DNA from 3 places in the Nonomuraea sp. NPDC052129 genome. Region 3 is predicted to be linked to each of the others. Evidence: riboswitches for the same ligand, from Rfam matches in the RefSeq annotation. Region 3 holds a riboswitch; each other region holds the start of a gene.
The links. Region 3 has a riboswitch for cobalamin ahead of AB0L53_RS55455 (CbtB-domain containing protein). Riboswitches for the same ligand answer to the same signal wherever they lie in the genome.
Positions count from the first base shown of each region.

Region 1: another riboswitch for cobalamin. It lies ahead of AB0L53_RS28590 (ABC transporter substrate-binding protein); the one in region 3 lies ahead of AB0L53_RS55455 (CbtB-domain containing protein).
Region 2: another riboswitch for cobalamin. It lies ahead of AB0L53_RS24390 (ribonucleoside-diphosphate reductase subunit alpha); the one in region 3 lies ahead of AB0L53_RS55455 (CbtB-domain containing protein).

Region 1 is NZ_JBFAVX010000014.1:41,946-47,899, forward strand. Features, by position in the region: gene AB0L53_RS28575 (adenosylcobinamide amidohydrolase) at 1-586, opposite strand, end outside; gene AB0L53_RS28580 (ABC transporter ATP-binding protein) at 636-1,490, opposite strand; gene AB0L53_RS28585 (iron ABC transporter permease) at 1,487-2,485, opposite strand; gene AB0L53_RS28590 (ABC transporter substrate-binding protein) at 2,497-3,465, opposite strand; cobalamin riboswitch at 3,538-3,658, opposite strand; gene AB0L53_RS28595 (Gfo/Idh/MocA family oxidoreductase) at 3,666-4,529, opposite strand; gene AB0L53_RS28600 (SDR family oxidoreductase) at 4,784-5,599, opposite strand; gene AB0L53_RS28605 (cytochrome P450) at 5,679-5,954, opposite strand, start outside.
Region 2 is NZ_JBFAVX010000011.1:39,297-45,250, reverse strand. Features, by position in the region: gene AB0L53_RS24400 (SAM-dependent methyltransferase) at 1-787, shown strand, start outside; gene AB0L53_RS24395 (tripartite tricarboxylate transporter substrate-binding protein) at 893-1,858, shown strand; cobalamin riboswitch at 1,863-2,057, shown strand; gene AB0L53_RS24390 (ribonucleoside-diphosphate reductase subunit alpha) at 2,184-4,421, shown strand; gene AB0L53_RS24385 (ribonucleotide-diphosphate reductase subunit beta) at 4,462-5,457, shown strand; gene AB0L53_RS24380 (mechanosensitive ion channel domain-containing protein) at 5,470-5,954, shown strand, end outside.
Region 3 is NZ_JBFAVX010000051.1:20,159-26,112, reverse strand. Features, by position in the region: gene AB0L53_RS55470 (VWA domain-containing protein) at 1-1,923, opposite strand, end outside; gene AB0L53_RS55465 (histidine phosphatase family protein) at 1,943-2,548, opposite strand; gene AB0L53_RS55460 (CbtA family protein) at 2,555-3,292, opposite strand; gene AB0L53_RS55455 (CbtB-domain containing protein) at 3,301-3,489, opposite strand; cobalamin riboswitch at 3,524-3,653, opposite strand; gene AB0L53_RS55450 (M28 family peptidase) at 3,691-5,229, opposite strand; gene AB0L53_RS55445 (phosphoesterase) at 5,427-5,954, opposite strand, start outside.

The DNA of each region.
Region 1 (5,954 bases), on a different contig from region 3:
GGGCGCCCCAGGTCGAGCGCGGGCCGCCGAAAAGCTCCTGCGGCCCCTCAGCGCGTACGGCCAGGCACAGGGCGTCCGAGGCGGTGCCGGTGCACGGGAAACCCGCTTCGATCAGCGCCTGCGACTTGGCCTCCGTCATCGTCATCACGGCGTTGACCAGGGCGGCGTCGGTCATCGCGACCGGCAGCACGGCCATCAGGTTGATCGTCCCCACAGGCGGCGCGAGGGTGCTGAGCATCGGGGCCAGCTCGGGGTCGGTGGCGCCCTCGGGGGCGGCCGCCCAGGTGGGGACACGTAACCCGACCGTCGCCACGACCTCCGCGCCGCCGTCCACCGCCCGCGCGTAGCGCTCCACCGAGGCCGCGGTCATCATCCCCACCCCGCTACCGTCAGGCCCGAGGTCGAGCAGGTGCTCGACCGGGTCCATCCGCGAGTAGCCCGCCACGACCTGCGCGTTCAGCACCCACGTACGCTCCCCGATCCCCCCGCCCAGGAGCGCCGACGAGATCATCCGCCATCCCGGCCCGAACTCCCACAGCAGCGACCCGAGCCGCGCTCCGTCCTCGACCCGATACGTCAGCTCCACGAGACCCCCTTCAGGACGACGCCCTCGACCCGATAGGCCGGCGCCACTTTCACGAGCCACCCCTGACCAGGTGCACGACGGGCCGGCCTCCGGGACCCGGCGCGATCTCCACCCGGGCGTCGAAGTGGGTGCCGACCAGCGCCTCCGTGAGCACCTGTCCCGGCTGCCCGGCGGCGACGGCCCGGCCGCCGGCGAGCAGGAGGAGCCGGTCGGCGTACTGCCCGGCGAGGGTCAGGTCGTGCAGCGTCGTCACCACGGTCAGCTCGTCGGCGAGCCTGAGCCGGTCGACCAGCTCCAGTACCTGCTGCTGGTGCCCGAGGTCGAGCGCGGTCGTGGGCTCGTCGAGCAGGAGCGCGGGCGCCTCCTGGGCCAGTGCCCTGGCCAGGACCACCCGCTGACGTTCGCCGCCGGACAGCTCCCCCAGCCGGCGCGCGGCGAACTCGGTGAGGTCGAGACGTTCGAGCACCGACCTGGTGACCTCCTTGTCGTGGCGGCTCTCGCTGCCGAGGTAAGGAATGTACGGGGTGCGGCCGAGCAGGGCGTAGTCGTACACGGTGATGTCGGGGGGCAGCGAGGGCGTCTGGGGGGCGTAGGCGACCAGCCTGGCCCGGTCCCTGGGCCTGAGCGTGTTCGCGGCCCGGCCGCCGACGGTGACGTCGCCCCGGTGGGCGACGACGCCCATGACGGCTTTGAGCAGGGTGGACTTTCCGGCGCCGTTCGGGCCGATGATCGCCAGCCATTCGCCGCGCCGTACCGAGAGGTCGACGTCGGTGAGCACCTCGCGCTCGCCGAGCCGTACGGACAGGGCGCTCGTCTCGATCATCCGGGCCGGCCGGGCCGTGTCGGCCTGCCCGGCCGTGGCGGCGGTCACATGGCGGTCTGCCGGCCCCGTAGCGGCGGTCATGTGGCGGTCTGCCGGGTCATGCGCAGGACCGCCACGAAGAACGGCGCGCCGACGAACATGGTGACCACCCCGATGGGCAGTTCGGCGGGGGCGATGACGGTGCGCGCGACCAGGTCGGCGAGCACGAGGAAGGCGGCGCCGCCGATCAGCGACAGCGGCAGCACGATCCGGTAGGAGCCGCCCGCCAGCCGCCTGACCACATGCGGAATGACGATGCCGACGAACCCGATGAGCCCGCTCACCGCCACTGCCGCAGCGGTGGCCAGGGAGGCGGCGAGCAGTACCGCCAGCCGTACCCGCCCGGCGCGGACGCCGAGGCTGGTGGCTTCCTCGTCCCCCACCGAGAGCACGTCCAGCATCCGCCCATGCGCGAGCAGCAGTACGGCCGAGACGGCGGCGTACGGCAGGACCAGCCAGAACTGGTCCCACCCGCCGCCCACGTCGCCCAGGATCCAGGAGTAGATGCGCTGCAACTGCTCGACCTTGAACTGCTGAATGAACGTCTGGATCGCGGTCAGGAACGAGGTGACGGCCACCCCCGCGAGCACCAGCGTGGCGGTGCCGCCCGAGCGCCCGGCGGTGTTGCCGAGCACGTACGCGAGAAACACCCCGCCGACCGCACCCGCGAAGGCGGCCACCGGGATGCCGACCGCTGGGGTCGGCACGAGCACGATGACCACAGTGGTGGTCAGCCCGGCTCCGGCCGCGGCGCCCAGCAGGTAGGGGTCGGCCAGCGGATTGCGGAACACCCCCTGGTAGCCGGCCCCCGCGATGGCCAGCAGCCCGCCGACCACGGCCGCCACCAGCACCCTGGGCAGCCGCAGCTCGAACAGCAGCCCCTGCTCCACGGGTGCCAGCCCCGAGTCCACGTGTACGTACGGCAGCCAGTCGAGCACCTGGAGCACCACCTGCCACGGCGAGATGTCGGCGGCCCCGCCGAGCAGCCCGGCGACCATGGAGACGGCGAGCACGGCCAGCGCGCCCGCCGTCCACATCGGTCTGGACCTCACTGGCGGGTGGCCGCCTTGCCGACGGCGTCACTGATGGTCTGCGCCAGGTCGACGACCCGCGGGCCCCAGCGCGAGGCGATGTCGTCGTCGAGCTGGATCACCTGGTCGCCCTTGACGGCCGACAGTCCCTTCCAGCCGGGGCGCTTGGCCAGCGTGTCCTTGCTCTGCTGGCAGCACTTCACATCCGCCAGGAAGATCAGGTCCGGGTCGGCCTGGGCGACGAACTCCGCCGACAGCTTGGGGTAGCCGCCCGCCGGGTCCGGCGCCTTGTCGGCGATGTTGGTGAGGCCGAACATGGCGTAGATCTGCCCGATGAACGTGCTGGACGTCGCCGCGTAGGGGGTCTGGTCGATTTCGTGGTAGTAGGTGAGCTTCTTGTCCTTGGGGGCGCTCGCCGAGAGCTTGTCGAGGGATGTCTTCATGCCTGTCACGACTTGTCCGGCCTTTTCGGTGTTTCCGGTGGCGGCGCCGAGGTCGGTGATCTCGTCGTACGCCTCGTCGAGCTTGGTGGCGGCGGGCTCCAGGAGGACCGGTACGTTCACCTTGCCCAGCTTGGCGACGATGCCGTCGATGTCGTTGGAGACGATCACCAGGTCGGGCTTCTGGGAGACGATGGCCTCGACGTTCGGCTTGAAGCCGGACAGGTCGGTCTTGGGGACACCGGCCGGGTAGTTGGACTGGTCGTCCACCGCGATGACCTGGGGGCCCGCGCCGATGGCGAAGAGCGTCTCGGTGTGGCTGGCGGAGAGCGAGACGATTCGCTCCGGCTTTTTGGCGATGCTGACCTTGCCGTTGCCCGCCTCGACCGTCACGGGGAAGGCGGCGGAGCTGGTCGAGCCGGTCGTACCGGTGGAGCCGGTGGGGCTCGCGGGTGACGGGGTGGTGGTAGTGCTGGTCTGACCACATCCGGCCAGAACAAGCGTTCCCAGCAGCGCGCCCGCGAAGGCCGTGCGTACGGGCCTCACGAGAAGTCCTTTCACACTGTCGGAACCGAGAGACCCGCTTGAGAGCGACGGATCACCCTTTTCCACGAGGGTTGATGACGTCAGCGCGGAGGCAGGCGACCTGGCTATGACAGTTGCGGGACAGCGCCGGACTCGCACCGGACTTCGCTGCAACTCTGCGCGTCGGACAGACGCTATCAATGCGCCAGATGGGCGTTAAGTCAAGGGGTGCCCAATTGGGCTTCCGCCTCAGCGATGATCTCTTGCAACCTGAGCCCGTGGGCCGCGTCCAGCGGGTGGCCACCGCCCTGGCGTACGGTCCGCGCGAACTCCTCGGCGATGGTCTCGAACGGATCGTCGTCATCACTGGGCAGCAGCGTCACGCTGCCCGTCCTGCCGTACACCGCGACGCTGGCGGGCGGCAGGTCGCCGGCGGCGGCCATGCACAGCGACGCCTCGCTGGCCGCGCCGCCCTCGTGATCGAGCAGCAGTCCGGTCCAGCCGAGCGGGTTGCCGTGCGCGCGCACGCCGGTCACCCGGCCGAGCGCGGCGTCGAGCAGGTCGACCACGTGCGGCCCGACGTCCAGGAGCGCCCCGCGCTCGAGCCGCCACGGGGTGCCGAAGAGGTGGCCGCCCAGCAGGACATTGGAGATGTTCGCGGCGTGACCGCCGAATGCCTCGATTTCCGCGCAGCGCGCCAGGAACTCCCTGACCTGCTTCATATAACGCATGCTGAGCACCATCTGGGAGGGCACACCGGCCTCACGCACGGCGTCGGCGAGCCGCCGCGCGTTCTCCAGCGAGTCGGCGAGCGGCTTCTCCAGCAACAGCGCCTTCCCGGCCTTCGCCGCGCGCACCCCCAATTCGGCCTGTACGCCCGGCGGCACGCAGAACGCCACGGCCTCGCACGCCTCGAACAACTCCTCGACCCGCTCGAACACCGGCGCCCCCAGCCGAGCGGCAGCCTCCGGGCGCCGGGCCCACACGCCGGCGAACCGGAGATGCGGGCTGTTGACCAGCATGGGCGCATGCGCGCGCTCCGCCCACGGCCCCGCCCCGACCAACCCGACCGACACCGGTTCCATTCATCCCCCTTGATCCGCCATAACCCTAATGCGGTTCCTAGGAATGTTCTGCGGGTATCCGGTCTTCCACTCCCCCGCAGGGTGTCCCCTCCAGGGGGCTCCTGCCACGACAGACCGACTTCCTCCGCACCCCGGCGCCCTCCAATTCTTCCTCGTCCCCGGAGGGGGTATTTCTCCCAAGGACCCCAGCCACGACAGACCGTCACAGGGATCGAGACAGTCGTGTGACGAACCACGCCGGGGAATCCCGATGGTCACCCCGCCGCGTCGCGCCATTGGCGCAGGGCGTGTTCAGGGCGGTGGGCCACCGTGCCGGAGTCAATGACGATGGTCTGTCCCGTGATGCATCGCGACTCACCCGAGGCGAGGAAGGCGACGAGGTCGGCCACGTCGTCCGGGGTGCAGGCCCAGGGCAGCAGCCGTTCGGCCGCCTTGTCGGCCAGCCGCTCCCGGCCGAGGGCCTGCGCGGCCGCATCGGTCAGGACCAGCGCGGGCGCGACGGCGTTGCAGCGGATGCCGCGCGAGCCGTACTTGGTGGCCACGTAGCGCACGAAACCGGTCAGCGCCGCCTTCGAGGTGCCGTACGCGACGTGCGCGACGTCGCCCAGCAGGCCAGAGACCGACGAAGTGACGACGAACGCGCCGCCGTCGGCCATCACAGGGGCCGCGTGCTTGACCATGAGCAGGCAGCCACGCAGGTTCACCGCCATCGTGCGGTCCCAGACGGCGACATCGAGGTCCTCAAGGTCGCGATCACGGCCGTAGGTACCGGGGTCGAGCGCGGCCGCATTGGAGTGGACGACGTCCAGGCGGCCGAACGAGGTGACCAGGTCGCCGATCGCCTCGGCCACCTGCTTCTCGTCCGACACGTCACAGACGAGCGCTGCGGCCGTGCCGCCCCTGGCGCGGATGGCGGTGGCGACCGACTTGGCGCCCGCCGCGCGCACGTCCAGGACGCCCACGCAGGCGCCCTCGGCGGCCAGGCGCGACGCGCACGCCGCACCGATGCCCGACCCCGCGCCCGTCACCAGGGCCACCCGCCCATCGAACCGACCCGGCGCGGCACTCACCACGTCACCTTCCCGTCAAAAAGGCCCGACGCCACGCTCACCACGCCACCCGCCCGCCAAACCGGGCCCAGCACGGCACTCACCACGTCACCCGCAGGGCCGTCAGTCCCCGGCCCACGATGGACTTGCGGTAGACGATGGGCTCGTCGGCGAGTCTGAGCGAGGGCAGGCGGCGGCCGAGCACGTCAAGCGCCGTCCGGAGCTGCAGCCGGCCGAGCGCGGCGCCCACGCAGAAGTGGATGCCGTAACCGAAGACCATGTGGGCGTCGGCGTTGGCCCGGTCGATGACGAACCGGTCCGGGTCGGGGAAGACGGTCTCGTCGTGGGCGGCGGAGTCGGTGGAGAGGAGCACCAA
Region 2 (5,954 bases), on a different contig from region 3:
AGGACTTAAGATCGAAACTGTGCCCGAGTTTCATGGCCAAACGCCAAATCTCGCACGAATGTACGATTACATGCTCGGCGGCACAGACAACTACGCCGTCGACCGCGAGGCGATCGACCGGCTTGCGGCGCTGATCCCGCAAGCCGTCCTGCTGGCGCGTGCCAACCGGGCCTTCCTCCAGCGCGCGGTCCGCCACCTGGCGGACGCGGGCGTCCGCCAGTTCCTCGATCTGGGCAGCGGGTTGCCGACCCAGGGCAACGTGCACGAGGTGGCGCCGGAGGCGAAAGTCGTCTACGTCGATCGCGACCCGGTCGTCGCCACCCACGCCAGGGCGCTGCTGGAGGAGGCGGGCCGGGCCGTCTTCGTCCAGGCCGATCTGCTCGACCCCGACGAGGTGCTGGCGCAGGCGTCCCGCTTCCTGGACATGAACGAGCCGGTGGGCGTGCTGCTGGTCTCGATCCTGCACTTCATCCCGGACGCCCGCGACCCGGGCAAGATGGTGACCAGGCTGCGCGAGGCGGTGGCGCCCGGCAGTTACCTGGTGCTCACCCACGCGACCTCGCGGGGACGGTTCGAGGAGGGCGCCACGCCGCTCCACCGGCCCACCTCGGCCGGGGCCGGCACCGACCGGACGCCGAGGGAGATTCGGGCGTTCTTCGGGGACTTCGAGCTGGTCGAGCCGGGCCTGGTGCACGCCCCTGACTGGCGTCCTGACCGGCCCAGGCTGGTCAGCGAGCCCTCGCTGCCGTCGTACCTGCTCGTCGGTGTGGGCGAGAAAACTTCATAGTTCTTCCCGACTTTTCGTGATCCCTGATAATGACAACCCAGATGTGTAACAGTGCGTTAAGTGTCAGTGACCTGGGGTAGTTATGGGGTGCGAGGGGAGGACGCCATGCGCCGACGGGGGTTCTTCGCGCTCGGCCTGGCGGTGGCGGCCTGCGCGACAGGATGTGGCACGGAGGGGAGCCTCGGCGGACGTGCCGTCAACGCGGCCGGCCTCTCGGGCCGGTTCGCGATCGTCCCCGGCGCCGGACGCTGGGCCCGCGTCGCCAAGGCGCTCGTCAAAACCGCCCGCGACGCCGGTTTCCCGATTTCCGGCACGCCGCCCGTCACCCGGATCACCGTCACCGGGCTGCCCGCGCTGGCCGCGACCGAGCTCAACAACGGGCTGTCGCTGCTCGACACCGCCACGCCGCTGGCCCGGCTCACCGGCCAGATCGAGGTGGTGGTGGTGCCCGCTCACTCCAAGTTCGCCACCTTCGACCAGTTCGGCGCGCAGCTGGTCGCCCACCCCGACCGCACGCCGCTGACGGGCGGACCGCAGGGCGAGCCCGACCACCTGCTGTTCGGGCTGATCGCCAAGGGCCTCGGCGCCGACACCCGGCAGGTCGACTACACCGGCTTTCCCGGCAGCGAGGAGGCCACGGCCGCGCTCCTCGGTGGCAAGGCCGCCGCGGCGACCGGCACGCTCGCGGACTGGCGCCGCGCCATCGGCAAGGGCCAGGTCAGGGTGCTGGCCGTCTCCAGCGCGCGCCGGGTGGACGGCGTCGAGGCGCCGAGCCTGCTGGAGTGCGGCGTGCGGGTCGACTTCGCCGACTGGTGCGCGGCCGTGGGGCCCGAGGGGATGTCCGAGGACGGCAAGGCCGTCGCCATCCGGCTCTGTGACGAGATCACGGAGTCCGCCTCCTGGCGGGCGGCCTGCCGGGCGGAGGGATGGACCTCGATCCCGCTCAGCGGCGACGACTTCGAACAGTGGCTGGCCTCGGAGATCGGCAGGACCAGGGCCGTGCTCCGCGATCTAGGCATGCTCGACACCGCTGACACAACATGCTGGGGTAGTTGCGCCCAGGGCCACTAGATGTAGGATTCTGCTCGTCGCTGGTTCGCCCCTCGGGGCGGAGCAAAAGGGAACCCGGTGCGATTCCGGGGCTGCCCCGCAGCGGTGAGCGGGAACGACCGCCGTCACGAGCACTGGACATTTCCGGGAAGCGACGGCCAGTAGGAACTATCGACCATGCCCGCGAGCCCGAAGACCTGCCGGTGACGTTGGGGGAGCCAGCCGGCTCCGCCCATCGAAGTGTCCATGGCCTCGAGGGAGGGCCGGGGGCGTCGGCGGCCGGGGAGTCCAGGGCCGCCGTGCTCTCACGCGCCCTCACGGGGATGAGCTCGCGAGGAGAGAGCACGTGACGCAGATCATTGAGGCCGATCACCAGCCGGCCACCGTCGGCCGGCAGCCGGCGACGGTCGATCGGCAGTCGGCCACCGCCAAAACCGTCGATCGGCGGCTGGCGATCGAGGAGGCCGCCGCCCGGGTGATCACCGATCCGGCCAATTCCCGGATCGCCGCCCGGCTCCTGGCCGAGGAGATCGCCGACGAGGCGGCCGGGCACGGCGTGCGGACCTTCTCCGAGTCCATCGCCGCCACCCACGCCGCCGGGCTGATCCAGGACTCGCTCGCCGCCTTCGTCGGCGCGCACGCCGCCGAGCTCGACGCGCTCGTCTCCGGCGACGCGGACGACCGCTTCGAGTATTTCGGGTTGCGTACGGTCTACGACCGCTACCTGCTGCGGCACCCGCAGTCGCGGACCGTGCTCGAACGGCCGCAGCACTTCCTGCTCCGCGTGGCCTGCGGGTTGTCGGAGACGGTCGCCGAGGCCGCCGAGCTGTACGGCCTCATGTCCACGCTGTCGTACCTGCCAAGCTCGCCGACACTGTTCAACTCCGGTTCGCGCCGGCCGCAGCTGTCGTCGTGCTTCCTGCTCGACTCGCCGCGCGACGAGCTGGAGTCGATCTACGACCGCTATGGGCAGGTGGCCAGGCTGTCGAAGTACGCCGGGGGCATCGGCATCGCGTGGACCCGGGTGCGCTCGCGCGGATCCCTCATCAAGGGCACCAACGGGCACTCCAACGGCATCGTGCCCTGGCTGCGTACGCTCGACTCCTCCGTCGCCGCCGTCAACCAGGGCGGGCGCCGCAAGGGCGCGGCCTGTGTCTACCTGGAGACCTGGCACGCCGACGTCGAGGAGTTCCTGGAGCTGCGCGACAACACGGGCGAGGACGCCCGGCGTACGCACAACCTCAACCTGGCCAACTGGGTGCCGGACGAGTTCATGCGGCGGGTGGAGGCCGACGAGGTCTGGTCGCTGTTCGACCCCAAGGAGGTCCCCGACCTCACCGACCTGTACGGCGAGGCGTTCACCCGCGCCTACCGCGCCTACGAGGCCGACGGCCGCTACACCCGGCAACTGCCCGCCCGGACCCTCTACGGCCGGATGATGCGCACCCTCGCCCAGACCGGCAACGGCTGGATGACGTTCAAGGACGCCGCCAACCGCACCTCCAACCAGACGGCCCGGCCCGAGAACGTCATCCACCTGTCCAACCTGTGCACCGAGATCCTCGAGGTCACCAGCGACGGCGAGACGGCGGTGTGCAACCTCGGCTCGATCAACCTCGCCGCCCACCTGACCGGCGAGGGCGTCGACTGGGCCCGGCTGCGCACGACCGTCCGTACGGCGGTACGTTTCCTGGACCGGACCATCGACCTGGGCTTCTACCCGACCACTGAGGCCGAGGCGGCCAACAAGCGCTGGCGGCCGATCGGGCTCGGCGTGATGGGCCTGGCCGACGTCTTCTTCGCGCTCCGGCTGCCGTTCGACTCGCCCGAGGCGCTGGGCCTGTCGACGCGCGTCGCCGAGGAGATCGCCCTGGCGGCCTACGACACCTCCGCCGACCTGGCCGTCGAGCGCGGCCGGCATCCGTCGTACGAGGAGACCAGGGCGGCGGGCGGCGTCCTGCACCCCGACCACTACGCCGCCGCCGTGTCGCCACGCTGGGACGAGCTGCGCGCGAAGATCGCCGAGACCGGGCTGCGCAACTCGCTGATGGTCGCCATCGCCCCGACCGCGACCATCGCCTCCATCGCCGGGTGCTACGAGTGCATCGAGCCGCAGGTGTCCAACGTGTTCAAGCGCGAGACACTGTCGGGGGAGTTCCTCCAGGTCAACCGCTACCTGGTGGCCGACCTGCAGGCCCGCGGGCTGTGGACGCAGCGGATGCGCGACGACCTCAAGCGGGCGGACGGCTCGGTCCAGGACATCGCGGGCATCCCCGATGACCTCAAGACCTTGTACCGGACGGCCTGGGAGCTGCCGCAGAAGGCGCTCATCGACCTGGCCGCGGCCCGTCAGCCGTACATCGACCAGTCGCAGTCGCTCAACCTGTTCATGGCCAGCCCGACGATCGGCAAGCTGTCGTCGATGTACGCCTATGCCTGGAAGCAGGGCCTGAAGACCACCTACTACCTGCGCTCGCGCCCGGCCACCCGGATCGCCCAGACGACGATCGCGCAGACGACGATCGCGCTCGACGCCGTCGCCTGCTCCTTGGAGAACCCGGAAACCTGCGAAGCCTGCCAGTAGTAGTCCACCCGAAAGTAGCCCCCTCGAACGGAGACCCCCAATGCTGCTCGACCCCGGCATGGACCTGACCCTGCGCCCCATGCGCTACCCGGACTTCTACGAGCGCTATCGCGCCGCGATCCGCAACACCTGGACCGTCGAGGAGGTGGACCTGCACTCCGACCTCGCCGACCTGGCCAGAATGACGCCGCAGGAGCGCCACCTGATCAACCGGCTGGTCGCCTTCTTCGCCACCGGCGACTCCATCGTGGCCAACAACCTCGTGCTCAACCTCTATCAGCACGTCAACGCCCCCGAAGCGCGGCTGTACCTCAGCAGGCAGCTGTTCGAGGAGGCCGTGCACGTGCAGTTCTACCTGACGCTGCTCGACACGTACCTGCCTGACCTGGAGGAACGGGTCAAGGCGTTCGCCGCCGTCGAGCACATTCCGTCCATCAGGGACAAGGCGGAGTTCTGCTTCCGGTGGATCGACTCGATCAACGGCCTACGGCAGCTGGAGAGCGCGGACGAGCGGCGGCAGTTCCTGCTCAACCTGATCTGCTTCGCCGCCTGCATCGAAGGGCTGTTCTTCTACGGAGCGTTCGCCTACGTATACTGGTTCCGGTCTCGGGGCCTGCTCGGCGGGCTGGCCACCGGCACCAACTGGGTGTTCCGTGACGAGTCCATGCACATGGAGTTCGCCTTCAGCGTCGTCGACACCGTGCGGGCCGAGGAGCCCGAGCTGTTCGACGACAAGCTGGGGGAGCAGGTCACCCGCATGATCGAGGAGGCCGTCGCCGCCGAGTTGGCCTTCGCCCGCGATCTGTGCGGCGACGGCATGCCCGGCATGAGCGTCGAGCAGATGCGTGACTACCTTCAATATGTCGCCGACCAGCGGCTGGCTCGGCTCGGGCTGCCGCAGAGATACGGCACGGCCAATCCGTTCGGGTTCATGGAGCTGCAGGACGTCCAGGAGCTGGCCAACTTCTTCGAACGGCGTGTCTCCGCATACCAAGTGGCTGTTGAGGGCAATGTGACATTTGACGAGACCTTTTAAGACATAGGGGGCATGAACGTGCAGTCGCCGACCGACTGGCTCATTCTCGCCATCTCGGTGGCGGGCGCCATTCTCGTGGTGGAGGTGGTCAGGAGGCTGCTGGTCAGGGCGGGCCGCAAATGGGCGCTCGCCCGGCACCTGGTGGAGCACTGCACCTGGGCGGCGTTCTCGGTGGGGGTCGTGGTGGCGACCAACCTGGTGTTCTCGCCGGGGATGATCGGCGAGAGCGTCCGCCAACGCGAGCTCGGCGGCACGATCGACCGCGTGCTCGGCCTGGTCACCATCGCCTGCGTCACCTGGCTGATCGTCCAGGCCAGCTATGCCCTCACCGACGTCGTCCTGGACCGGCTGGTCCTCGTCAAGGGGGAGCGCAATCGCCGGGCACGGCGCATCATGACCCAGATCGGGCTGGTCCGCCGCGTCGCCGCCGTGACCATCGTCGTCCTGGCGATCGGCACCATGCTCTTCTCCTTCCCGCAGGTTCGCGCCCTGGGCGC
Region 3 (5,954 bases):
GTCGGTCACCAGCACCAGCAACGGCCGCCGTGCCGGGTCGCGCAGCCGCTCCACGCGCAGCACCTCCGCCGCCCGCACCAGCCCCGCCGCCAACGGGGTACGGCCGCCGGTCGGCAGCGAGCGCAGCCGGGCCGCGCCCGCCTCCACCGACGAGGTCGGCGGCAGCGCCAGCACGGCGCCCGCGCCACGGAAGGTGACCAGACCGACCTTGTCGCGCCGCTGGTAGGCGTCGAGCAGCAGACTGAGCACCGCCGTCTTGACGGCGCTCATCCGCCGGCGAGCCGCCATCGAGCCACTGGCGTCCACCACGAACAGCACGAGGTTGCCCTCCCTGCCCTCACGCACCACCTCGCGCAGGTCGTCCTGGCGCAGCACCAGCCCGGGACCGGTACGCCCGCGCCTCACCTGGTGCGGCGCCGCCGCCAGCATTGTCGCCATCACGTGGAGATCGCGGACCCGTCCGCCGGGGCGGCGTGAGGCGGTGGCCCGGCCGCGTGTGGTGCGCGAGCGCGAGCGCCGCCCCGCCACGCCCTCGCCGATCCCGGGCACCTGAAGCAACGGCACCCGGTACGGCGCCGCCAGCCCGGCCACGCGGCCTGGCGGCTCCTGCTCGCGTGTGCCCTGGGCGTCCGGTGACTGCCCGGCATCGGCCGGTTGCTTCGCCGACCCCTCGTCGTCCGGCATCCATCCGGCATCCAGTACGCGGCCGTCATTCGGCATCCGGCCATCAGAGGGACCGGTCGGCTGATCTCGCGTCGGCGTTTCGCTGTCACCGGCCGGTGGCGAGGCGTTCGCTGGACCGCCGTCCTCCCCAGGCTCGGAAAGGTCAGCAGGTCCGGAGGCGTCAGAAGGCCCGGAGGCGTCAGGACCCCCGCCACCGGGACCCTCCGGATTGTCCGGATCATCATCCTCCGCCGTGCTCTCCAGCAGCTCGTCGAGCAGCGACTCGTCCAGTCCCGGCGCGTCGAAGGGGTCGCGCCGCCGCCGATGCGGCAGCGACAGGCGGGCCGCCGCCCGTACATCCTCGGTCGTCACCCTCTCGCGCCCATGCCAGGCGGCATGGGCGATGGCGGCGTTCGCCGTGACCAGGTCGGCCCGCAATCCGTCGACCTCGAACGCCGCGCACACCGTCGCGATCTGCCGCAGGCGCGCGTCGGGCAGTCGCACGCCGGACACCCGGCCGCGGGCCTGGGCGATCCTGGTCGCCAGCGCCGATTCCTCGGCCGCCCACCTGGCCGCGAACTTCTCGGCGTCCGCGTCGAAGGCCAGCCGGCGTCGTACCACCTCGGCGCGCTCCACCGGATCCCTGGACGCCTTCACCTCCACCGTCAGCCCGAACCTGTCCAGCAACTGCGGCCGCAGCTCACCCTCCTCCGGGTTCATGGTCCCGACCAGCAGGAACCGGGCCGGATGCCGGACCGAGACCGACTCCCGTTCCACGTAGCAGGTCCCCAGGGCCGCCGCGTCCAGCAGCAGGTCGACCAGGTGGTCGTGCAGCAGGTTCACCTCGTCCACGTACAGGACGCCGCGGTGCGCGGCCGCCAGCAGGCCCGGCTCGAACGCCTTCACCCCCTCCGTCAGCGCCCGCTCCACGTCGAGTGAGCCGGCCAGGCGGTCCTCCGACGCGCCGACCGGTAGCTCCACCAACGCGGCCGGACGGTGAAGCCCTTGGGCGTCCGGCTCGTGCGGGCCGTCCGGGCACTCGGCGTCGGGCGTGGCCGGATCGCAGGCGAACCGGCAGCCGGGCACCACGTTCACCGGGGGCAGCTGGGCGGCCAGCGCGCGCACGATGGTGGACTTGGCGGTGCCCTTCTCACCCCGTACCAGCACACCGCCCACCCGTGGCGAGACGGCGTTGAGCACCAGCGCCAGCTTCAGGTCGTCGAGCCCGACGACGGCGCTGAACGGATACGAGACGATCAAGACAGGACCTTCCGTACGTTCAAGAAAGGATCTTCCGGTTGACGTGGGCGACCCGCCAGCCGCCTCGCGTGACGGTCAGTTCGGTGATGGACAGCGGCGCGAGATCGAACCGGGCGGCGCGGAGCGGGTCCAGCCCCAGCGCATGGCCGAGGGCCGCCCGGATGGCGCCCGCGTCGCAGACGGCGACCGCCTCGGGCTCCCCGCGTACCGAGTCGAGCCAGTCGGCGACCCGCGCCGCCAGCACGGTCAGGCTCTCCCCGCCGTGCGGCGCCGCGTCCGGATCCGCCAGCCAGCTCGCCAGCGCGTCCGGCTCCTCCCGCGCGACCCGTCCGTACGGCAGGCCGCGCCACCGGCCGTGATCGGCCTCCGCGAGCGCGGTGACCACGCACGCTTCCCGGCCGAGCGCGGCGGCGGTCTGCCGCGCCGCGACACTGGGAGCGACCCACGCCGAGCCGCCCCCGGCCACCACAGAGCCGGCCACCACTGAGCTGGCCACCGCTGAGCGAGCCACCGCTGAGGCCAGGCCGTGTGCTCTGGCCAGGCTCGCCGCGTCGGCGTCCTCATCGGCCCCGGGAAAGCAGGCGGTCCGCATTCCCGGCGTGCTGGCGTGCCGGACGAACAGCACGCCGGCTCAGCCCGGCGAGACGGCGGTCGCGGGTACGGCCGCCCGCCGCGCCGCCCTGTCGCTCACCCACCCGAACAGCACACCGAAGGCCGTCCAGAAAACGAGCTGCGTCCCTAACGACACGAGCCTGAACTGCCACAGCAACGTGGCAGGAAAGCCCTCGGGCACCTCGTCCACGGTCGGCAGCAGCAGCCACGCGGCGACCACCGGGACCAGGTACGCGACCCCGGCCGCGACCCACCGCGCCCATGGCCCGGCGGTCACCCGGCGCGCGGTCGCCACCGCGATCGCGATCGCGGCCAGGCCGACAAGGATCATCACGACATAGAGGGCGGTCCGGCTGTTGATCGTTTCCGGGTCTCCGACAGCCGGCGGATTAGCCGGATATTTCACGAACGGTACGAGGATCACCGCCCCGAACGCCGACCCGGCGGCGGCGAGCGCCAGCCCGCCCTCCGACCGTGGACCGACCCGGCCCCGCAGACCCGCGTACACCAGGGCGAAGACCCCTCCCACGGCCAGCCCGTACAGGCCGGTGGCGAGGAAGAGCCCGGCCTTCTGGCCCGGCCTGCTGACCAGCTCCTCCTCGCCGTGGTCATGGCCAGGTTCCTGCGCGGCGTGCGCCTGTTCCAGTGCGATCGCACTGTCCACCTGCGGTTCCCCGAAGGCGAAGGCGAAGCCGCCCGCGATCAATCCGGCCAGCAGGCCCAGAAGCAGGCCCCTGACCAGCAGGGTGCGTACCATGCTGGGGTCTAGTGGCAGGGCACGCCGAGCAGGTGACGCCCGTCGTGCATGAGTTCGTGCAGGTACGCCCCCGTCTGCGAGATGGCGCCGTTGTCCATCAGCACCAGGTAGGCGACCAGCAGCAGTACCGGTACGGCCAGCAACCACAGCCGCAGACGGGGGAACGGAATGACGGTAGGAGCGGACAGACCACTCATCAGTGCCTCCTCAGGGATGACGCGTCCCAACAAATGAGGTCACGGAGGCCCAAGCGACCTGGCTCCCGGGATCTACGTCCCGGATACAGTGGCGCGTCCGCACCGGCATCTCACCGGATTTCCCTTGGACAACCGTGAAATCTACCGGAACGTATCCCTTCCTCCTGTTTCCGTCAACCTGTTTCCGTCAACCTGTTCACGTCAACCTGTTCGCGTCAACACATCGAGGAAGTCAGACGTTGGTGGTGTGAAGCGCGCACGGCTGATGGCGGGTGCCACTCGCGGCGGGATGGAGCGGAGGTTGAAGGCGTATCGGGCGACGGAGTCGGCGATGGCGTCCGCGTCCACGTCCAGCGCCGTGGCGTTGATGTTGGCGATGGTGTCGCACGCCTGGTGGTAGCAGGCGTCGTAGGCGACCCCGGCCGTCCCGCCGAACAGCGCCGCCTCCGCGGCCGTCTTGATCCCCTCGGCGCCGGTGAAGATGCCGCCGGCCGGGATCCCGACCGCGATGAACGGCCCGTAGTCCGAGCGCCCGTCGAAGTCCGTGCCCACCGTGGGCAGGCCACGGGAGCCGTAGAACGCCGCCAGCTGCTTCTCGATCTCGGCCGAACCGGGCGGACCGGCGGGGGAGCCGACGTTGTCGGAGTTGTCCCCGTCGTACAGCTTGTAGGCGTAGTTCGGCGTGGCCACCATGTCGAAGTTCAGATACACCCGGACGCGGTCCCGCTGCGCCTGCGACAACGACCCGACGTACTGATCGGAACCGAGCAGCCCGATCTCCTCGGCGGCCCAGAAGGCGAAGCGGACCTTGTTCTTGACCGGGTAGAGCGCCATCTCCTCGGCGACCTCCAGGATCGCCGCGCTGCCCGAGCCGTTGTCGTTGATGCCGGGCCCCGCCGTCACGCTGTCGAGGTGCGCGCCCACCATGACGACGTCGCGCGGGTCGCCGAAGCGGGTCTCGGCGATCACGTTGTCCGTGCTGCCGAGCACGAGGTTGGCGTCGACCTTGAGGTGTACGGTCGCGCCCGGCGTGCTCGCGAGTTCGTTGCCCACGGCGAAGTCGGCGAACACCATGGGGATCCCGCCCCGCCACTCGCCGATGTCCAGCGGGAACGCGTCGGTACGACCCGGCTGGCCCTCGTTGAAAATGATGAGCCCGGTCGCGCCCGCCGCAGCCGCGTTCTGCACCTTCGTGACGAACGGGCAGGTGCCGCGCTGGACGAGCGCGATACGGCCGGCCACGAACCCGGCGAAGTCCGCCGCTTCGCAGCCGCTGGTCGAGGTCGGCGTCGGGGTGGGTGGCAGCGTGAGGTCCACGCCCTGGACCTGCGCGGTAACCTCGCCCGAGGGGGAGGGCTGGAAGGTGAAGAAGTCCTCGTTCGGTACGTACGTCTTCGCGCTCGGCGCGGTGAGCGCCAGCGTCGGCGGGCTGTTCTCGGCCCAGCTCTTGACGTAGTTGATCGGTTGCAGCGTGACCTTGTAACCGGCCTTGCGCAGCTTGTCCGCCACGTAGTCGCGGGAGGCGTCGTAGCCGCCGGTGCCGGTCGCGCGGATGCCGCCGTGGGCGGTGGCGATGTCCTGCAGGGCCTGCAGGTGCTTGGCGACGTTCGTCCCCTTGACCTGCTTGACCAGCAGCTTGGCGAAGACGTCGTCCAGGCCGCCGGCGTTGGCGGGCACGGCCATGGCGATGGCGATGGTCAAGGAGAGCGCGGTGACCAGGATGGTGATGACTCTGCGCATTCGGATTCCCCCTGTGGGACAGGAACGGGAAGGCAGACGATCCCCGAGTCTCGCCGAACGCGAACGTAACCCGGCCCCGTACCGTTGAAAAGACCCCCAGTTGAAAGACCCCCGGCGCCACGCTTGGTGCGAAGAGAGGGCGGCCCCGCGTGGTACTCGGGACCGCCCCAGATCAGCGGGCTGGCGGGGCTAGCGGGTCAGCGGACGCGGATGAAAACGGGGTTGGAGTAGAACCACAGGTCCTGCCACGGGCTCTCCTTGCCGTCGGCCGCCGGCTCCATCTCGTCGGTGCTGGTGCCGCGTACTCGCAGGTAGCTGTCGGTCTGCACGTCGCGCAGCGTGTGCCGGATGACATAGTCCCGGCCCTGCCGGCGCCAGTCGCCCGGGCCGAAGCGCGCCACGACCTTGGTGGTGGGGTTGGTGTCGGCGTCCAGGTTGGCGCTCACGCCGCTCACCTGTCCGGTGATGAGGTCGACGCGCCGCACTTCCGGGCGGTCGCCGTTGCCGTTCTTGCCCTCCAGCGGCCGGAACCGGATCTCGACCTCGACGTCGGTGCGGTTGCGCCGGTTGACCACCAGCGTCTCGCCCACGGTGGCCTGGCGGCCCTGGTTGCCGGCGGTGACGTCGAGAGCGGTGATCAGGTCCCCGGTGGCGACGAAGATGCGGCCGTTGCGCAGGGCGTCCATGATGTCGCCGTAGTCCTGGCGGGCCATCACGTACGTCTT